DNA from 3 places in the Geodermatophilus sp. SYSU D01105 genome. Region 1 is predicted to be linked to each of the others. Evidence: predicted binding sites of a transcription regulator. Region 1 holds the regulator's gene; each other region holds the start of a gene.
The links. Region 1 encodes LexA, which represses DNA repair genes until DNA is damaged. Its sites were predicted from a motif close to TCGAACANNTGTTCGA; they were not measured.
Positions count from the first base shown of each region.

Region 2: the regulator LexA is predicted to act here: its motif matches at 1,220-1,235, upstream of dnaB (replicative DNA helicase).
Region 3: the regulator LexA is predicted to act here: its motif matches at 1,290-1,305, upstream of recA (recombinase RecA).

Region 1 covers NZ_JBJGYR010000024.1:58,285-60,551, forward strand. The annotation lists gene ACI79I_RS20340 (LysM peptidoglycan-binding domain-containing protein) at 1-249, opposite strand, end outside; gene lexA (transcriptional repressor LexA) at 453-1,205, shown strand; gene ACI79I_RS20350 (hypothetical protein) at 1,225-2,267, opposite strand, start outside; gene ACI79I_RS20355 (phosphatase PAP2 family protein) at 2,246-2,267, opposite strand, start outside.
Region 2 covers NZ_JBJGYR010000007.1:51,329-53,595, forward strand. The annotation lists gene dnaB (replicative DNA helicase) at 1-1,120, opposite strand, end outside; gene rplI (50S ribosomal protein L9) at 1,905-2,267, opposite strand, start outside.
Region 3 covers NZ_JBJGYR010000033.1:2,921-5,187, forward strand. The annotation lists gene ACI79I_RS22465 (regulatory protein RecX) at 1-120, opposite strand, end outside; gene recA (recombinase RecA) at 123-1,160, opposite strand; gene ACI79I_RS22475 (DUF3046 domain-containing protein) at 1,335-1,529, opposite strand; gene ACI79I_RS22480 (MFS transporter) at 1,689-2,267, opposite strand, start outside.

The DNA of each region.
Region 1 (2,267 bases):
CTGCCCGGGCCGCGCCGGACCCGGCCGGGTGGCCGACGAGCCGACGGGCCCGGCCGCACCGTCGTCGGCCGCCCGGACCGACTCGGGCCGGCAGGCGCCGACCCGGGACACGGCTGCCCGCGACACCGGAGGCCGTGGACGGCGCCCGGTCGCACCGTCGTCGGCCACCGGGACCGCACGGAGCCGGGGCCGCCAGGGCACCTGCACCGCGTCGTCGAAGTCCAGCACCGCCTGCCGCACGCCCGCCACGACCACTCCTCCCACCGCTCACCCGAGCCGTCGAACGCCTGTTCGATTCGAACGGCTGTGCGATGTCTACCGGATGGGTCCGACGAACGCCATCGCGCCCTGGCCTGCAGTTCGAACACCTGTTTGATCGAGGGACCCCGGCACGCTACGGTCGGTCCCGAACGACGAGACGTGCTGCGACAGCAGCCGGCGAGGAGGCGACGGTGGCGGAGAAGAGCGGGACGTCGGGGAGCCGCCGGAGGACGACCGGCGCGCCGGCGGCCACCGAGACGGCGGCCGTGCGGACCTTCCCCGACCGGAGCGAGGCCGGGGACGGCCTGACCCAGCGCCAGCGGCGCGTCCTCGAGGTCATCCGCGACTCCATCGACCGCCGGGGCTACCCGCCCTCGGTGCGCGAGATCGGTGAGGCCGTCGGCCTGTCCTCGGCCTCCTCGGTGGCCCACCAGCTCACGGTCCTGCAGAAGAAGGGCTGGCTGCGCCGCGACCCGAACCGGCCCCGGGCCCTCGACGTCCGCCTGCCCGGCGACGCACCTGGCGAGCTCGTGGCCACCGCCACCCCGGCCGGCACCGACGAGGCGCCGGCCCCCACCTACGTCCCGCTCGTCGGCCGGATCGCCGCCGGTGGCCCGGTGCTCGCCGAGCAGGCGGTCGAGGACGTCTTCCCGCTGCCCCGGGAACTGGTCGGCGAGGGCACCCTCTTCATGCTCAAGGTCGCCGGCGACTCGATGGTCGAGGCGGCCATCTGCGACGGCGACTGGGTCGTGGTGCGCCAGCAGCCGACGGCCGAGAACGGCGAGATCGTGGCCGCCATGATCGACGGCGAGGCAACGGTCAAGACCTACAAGCGTCGTGACGGCCACGTGTGGCTGCTGCCGCACAACCCCGCCTACGAGCCCATCCCGGGTGACGAGGCGACCATCCTCGGTCGCGTCGTCACCGTGCTGCGCCGGGTCTGACCACAGGCGCCGGCCGGGCTCAGGAGCGCCGGCGCAGCCTCCCGCCGACCCACACCAGGGCCGCGGCGACCACGGCCGCGATCGCGGCCGCCGCGATCGCCGGCATGCCGCCGTCGTCGGTGCTGAGCAGGTCAGGGAGGGAGCCGTCCTCCGACGCCGACGGTGCGGCGGCGCTCGGGAGCTGGCCCAACGGGACGACGGTGACGTCGGCGGGCAGTCCCTCGCTGGTCACGACCAGGCCCGAGGCGTCGGCGGTGAAGCTGACCGCCTCACCCTGCGGTGACGCGGGCAGGGGCAGCCGGACCGGGTCGGCGGCCAGCGCACCCGCCACGTCCGAACCCGACAGCGGCCAGACGTAGGCGTCGGTGTAGGTCCGCAGGGCCAGGAACCGGCCATCGGCCGAGACCGCTCCCCCGGTGACCATGAGCTGCCCGGCGCGACCGACCGGGCCGCCCGGGGTCCCGGTGAGGGTGAACTCGACACCCGCCACCTCGGTGAGGCCCACCGTGCCGGCGTCGACGAGCGCGCTCACCGGGCGGTACACCGAGCTGGCGCCGAGCACCTCCTTGGTCACCAGGTAGGGCGTGCCGTCCGGCGCGAGGAGCAGCGCCTCCACGTCCCGGGGCCCCTCCGGGAAGGCCAGCCGGTACACCGCGGTGCTGCCGTCCGGCCGCAGGGCCAGCAGCGCCACCGTCTCCCGCGTGCCGTTGTTGTCGCCGGTGTCGGCCAGCCACACCGTCCCGTCGGCGCCGACCGCGAGGTCCTCGGGGTCATAGGGGTCGACCGGCGCGCTGCGCACGTCGACCACCTGACAGGTGGCGTCCAGGACGTGGACGTCGAGCCGCTCCCCGCCGTCGTTGACGGCCAGCATGCGGTCGTCCACGACCACGAGGCCGGAGAGCTCCGCCAGCCGGGGGTCGGTGACCTGGCACTGCGTGCGAGGCGCCGCGGCCTCCTCGGCTGAGGCGGGCTGCACGGCACCGAGGACGGCGGTCAGCGCGAGGACCGTCCCCGCGGCCAGGTGCCGCCGCGACGTGCCGCTACGCGGGCGGGTGGGCAGCT
Region 2 (2,267 bases), on a different contig from region 1:
GCCAGACGCCGAGCGCGTACGGCGGCAAGGGGAGGTCGGCCTCCGGCAGCTCCAGCGGGGCGGCGTTGGCGACCGAGTGGTTGAGCCGGGCGTCCTTCGTCGTGCACCGGACGGTGCGGGCGATCTCCTCCGTCGTCCGGACCTGCGCGAACGTCCGCTGGTTGCGGTACCGGTTGGAGCCCGTGCGCGCCGCCTGCGCGGACCTCCGGCTGGCCCGGGTCTCCGTCAGCCACTGGTGCAGGGCGTCGGCGACGATCACCGAGCCATCGGAGAAGTGCACCTCGTAGCAGGGACGCCCGGTCATCACCTCGGTGGCGGCCACCACCGTCGTCGGCCGGCCGTCGGAGCCCATGACCTGCTCCCCGACACGGATGTCACCCATCGTCGTCCAGCCCGTGGGCGTCGCGATCGGCGTGTCCAGGGCCAGGGCCTTGCCCACACCGGGCCGCGCGGCGATGACGACCATCTGGCCGGCCTGCAGGCCGTTGGTGAGCTCGTCGAGGTCGCGGATGCCGGTGGGCACGCCGCGGGCGGTGCCGCCGCGAGAGGCGATGGCGTCCAGCTCGTCCATCGTCGGCTGCAGGACGTCCTCGAGGCGCGCGTAGTCCTCGCTCATCCGCTTCTCGGTGACCTCGTAGATCTCCTGCTGGGCACGGTCGACGATGTCGTCGACGTCGCCCTTGCCGCCGGCCGCGCCGTACCCCAGCTGCACGACGCGGGTGCCGGCCTCGACCAGCCGGCGCAGCGTGGCCTGCTCGGCGACGATCGCGGCGTAGTAGCCGGCGTTGGCGGCGGTGGGTGTCGACTGGATCAGCGTGTGCAGGTAGACCGCACCCCCCATCTTCGACAGCTGGTCGGTGCGGTTGAGCTCGGCGGCCACGGTGATCGCGTCGGCCGGCTCACCCCGCCCGTACAGGTCGAGGATGCAGTCGAAGATCACCTGGTGCGCCGGGCGGTAGAAGTCGTTGCCGGCCAGCACCTCGACGACGTCGGCGATCGCGTCCTTGCTCAGCAGCATGCCGCCGAGCACCGACTGCTCCGCCGCGACGTCCTGCGGCGGCTGCCGGTCGTACTGCGGAGCCGTCGGGGTCGGTCGGCTGAAGTCGTCGGCCACCGCCACGGTGGTTCCTCCATCCACTCACCAGCGCACCCGCGAACAGACCCCGGCCGGAGGACCGGGGCCTGGTGGGGGAAGCACCAGAAACGACGTACGCCTGACTCGAACGTCTGTTCGGGTCATTGCTACCCCGGGACACCGACAGTTCGTGCCTGCCGGGGGAGCCGGAGAGGACGTTAGGAACACCGGACGGACCCGTCCAACACCGGTGTGCACCCCGTTCTGCACAACTTGTGGACAAGTCGGTGGACACAGACGTGTCGACATGTGGAGACAGCGGGGGACGGCCGCGGGGACACCCGCGTATCCCGCGTCTGACCTGCGCAGAGACGACCCACGGGGTGTGGACGGGAAAAAGCCGCGTGAAATCCGGGTGTCGCGCCCCGGCGTGTCGCCACCCCCGCACAGCAGCCCCACGGGTCACACGTCCACAGGTCGACCGGACAGGCCACCGTGGCTGCGCGACGCCGACCGTCGCAGCCCGCGACGGCGGCCGTGGAGGGGAGGTCCCACGGCAGTCGGCCGCACGCTGGTCGACCCGTGGTCCTGGGGGGAGGCCGTCGCCTTCGACCAGGCACAGCTCGTCGAGGGCGCGCGCCGGGTGCTCGTGTGCTCGGGGCAGGGGGCGAGCTCGCCGGAGGGGGAGATCCGGCACGTCGGGGACCTGCCCGGCCAGGTCTCGCTGGCCCTGCGGTCGGCCGACCGGCCCCGCAACGCCGCGAGGGGCGCCGGACCGGAGTCCGACGCCCCTCGCGGGCACTGTGACCCCTCCGGGAGGGGTCCGCTGTCAACCGGGGACGACCTCGATCGCCAGCTGGGTGGTCACCTCGGGGTGCACCCGCACGGTCACGGTGTGCTGTCCGGTGGTCTTGATGCTGCTGGGCAGCTCCACCCGGCGACGGTCGAGCTCGGGGCCGCCCGCGGCGGTCACGGCGTTCACGACGTCGGCGGTGGTGACCCGGCCGAACAGGCGGCCACCCTCACCGGCGCGGGCCGGCACCCGCACGGTCAGACCCGACAGGCGCCCGGCGACGGCCTGGGCCTCCTCGAGCGTCCGGACCTCGCGGGCGGCCCGCGCCCGGCGCAGGGAGTCGACCTGCTTCTCGGCACCGCGGGTGGCGACGATGGCCAGGCCGCGGGGCAGGAGGTA
Region 3 (2,267 bases), on a different contig from region 1:
ATGCGGGCCGGCGGCCGGCAGGGCGGCGTCCGTACCGTCCGGGTCAGGGGACGGAACGGATCGCCGCCCGCGCCGGCGTCCGGGAGCGGAGCGCTCCCGGGCCTCGGGCCAGCTGCTCACGGTCAGAAGTCGACCGGCTCGTCAGCGGACGCAGGGGCGTCGAGCTTCGGGCCGATGCCGAGCTTCTCCTTGACCTTCTTCTCGATCTCGTCGGCGAGGTCGGGGTTGTCGCGCAGGAAGCTGCGGACGTTCTCCTTGCCCTGACCGAGCTGGTCGCCCTCGTACGTGTACCAGGCGCCGGACTTGCGGATGAAGCCCTGCTCGACACCGGCATCGATCAGGCCGCCCTCGCGGCTGAAGCCGGTGCCCCAGAGGAGGTCGAGCTCGGCCTGCTTGAACGGTGCGGCCACCTTGTTCTTGACGACCTTCACGCGCACCCGGCTGCCGACGGCCTCGGTCCCCTGCTTGAGGGTCTCGATGCGACGGACGTCCAGCCGGACCGACGAGTAGAACTTCAGCGCGCGGCCACCGGTGGTGACCTCCGGGGAGCCGTAGACGACGCCGACCTTCTCGCGCAGCTGGTTGATGAAGATCGCGGTGGTGCCGGAGCTGTTCAGTGCACCGGTGATCTTGCGCAGCGCCTGGCTCATCAGCCGGGCCTGCAGACCGACGTGGCTGTCACCCATCTCGCCCTCGATCTCGGCGCGGGGCACCAGGGCGGCGACCGAGTCGATGACGATGATGTCGAGCGCGCCGGAGCGGATCAGCATGTCGGCGATCTCGAGCGCCTGCTCACCGGTGTCGGGCTGGCTCACCAGCAGGGCGTCGGTGTCGACACCGATCGCGCGGGCGTACTCCGGGTCGAGCGCGTGCTCGGCGTCGATGAACGCCGCGATGCCACCTGCGGCCTGGGCGTTGGCCACCGCGTGGAGGGCGACCGTCGTCTTACCGGAGGCCTCGGGGCCGTACACCTCGATGACGCGGCCGCGCGGGAGGCCGCCGATGCCGAGTGCGATGTCGAGGGCGATGGAGCCGGTCGGGATGACCTTGATCGCCTGTGCGGCGTTGTCGCCCAGCCGCATGACCGAGCCCTTGCCGAACTGCTTGTCGATCTGGGCGAGGGCCATGTCGAGGGCCTTGTCGCGGTCGAGCGTTGCCATGGTGCTCACCTTCGGGAAGTCGCGTGGAGCGGGTCGGTGTCGACGCTAGGGCGGGGGTCTGACACTTCCGGGGGAACCGGTGGACCTGTGGACGGGCACCCGGCCTGTGGACTGCCGGACCAATCTAGACCGAACGTGTGTTCGACTGCCAGGGTGACACGCCGCGCCGTCGACTCACCGCTCCTTCTGCGGGACGTCGTACTCCTCACAGATGGCCAGCCACACCCTGCGCACCGGGAGTCCCGCCTCGATCGCCTCGACCGCGGTGCGCCCGCCGAGGGAGGCGAAGACGTGGTCACGGGCCACGCTCTCGGCCCGCATGGAGCCGAAGTGGGAGGTGAGGCGGGACCAGAAATCCTGCAGGCGCACGTCCTCGACGCTAGCGCGCGCTCGCGGAGGACCGCCCGGGCCGGCGGGCTCCTACGCTGGTCGTGTGATCCCCAGCACCGGGTCGTCGACGTGGGACCTCGTCCTCGAGATCGGCATCGTGCTGTGCCTCGTGGTCTCGCTGGTCCTGCTCTACCGCAACTACCGGGGGCGCTGAGCCGGGTCCGGCACCAGGCCGGCCCGGGCCCAGACCAGCACGAGCGGGACGACCAGCGCAGCCGACACCGCCGCCACGAGCCCGTAGCCGCCGAAGGTCAACAGCGGGCCACCGACGACGCCGGCCAGCGCCGCGCCCAGTCCCATGAGCAGGTCCGTCCCGCCCTGCGCCGTGGGCCGCTGCTGCTCCCCGACCGACTCGGTCACCAGGGTGGAGCCGGCGATCAGCCCGCAGGACCAGCCCAGGCCCAGCAGCAACAGGCCCGCCCCCAGCTGGAGGGCCGCCCCAGGGGCGGCTGTGCCGGCGAGCGCTGCCGCGGCCAGCAACAGCGCCGCGGCCACGGCGACGACGGCGCGGCGCCCGACCCGGTCGGCCAGCTGCCCCACCAGTGGGGAGAACAGGTACATGCCGGCGACGTGCACGCTGATCACGAGGCCGATGACGCGCAGCGTCGTCCCCTCCGGGCCCCCGGCGTGCCCCATGTGCACGGGCGTCATCACCATCACGCCGACCATCACCGAGTGGGAGACGACGACCGCGGTCAGGCCCAGGCGGCCGCCCGG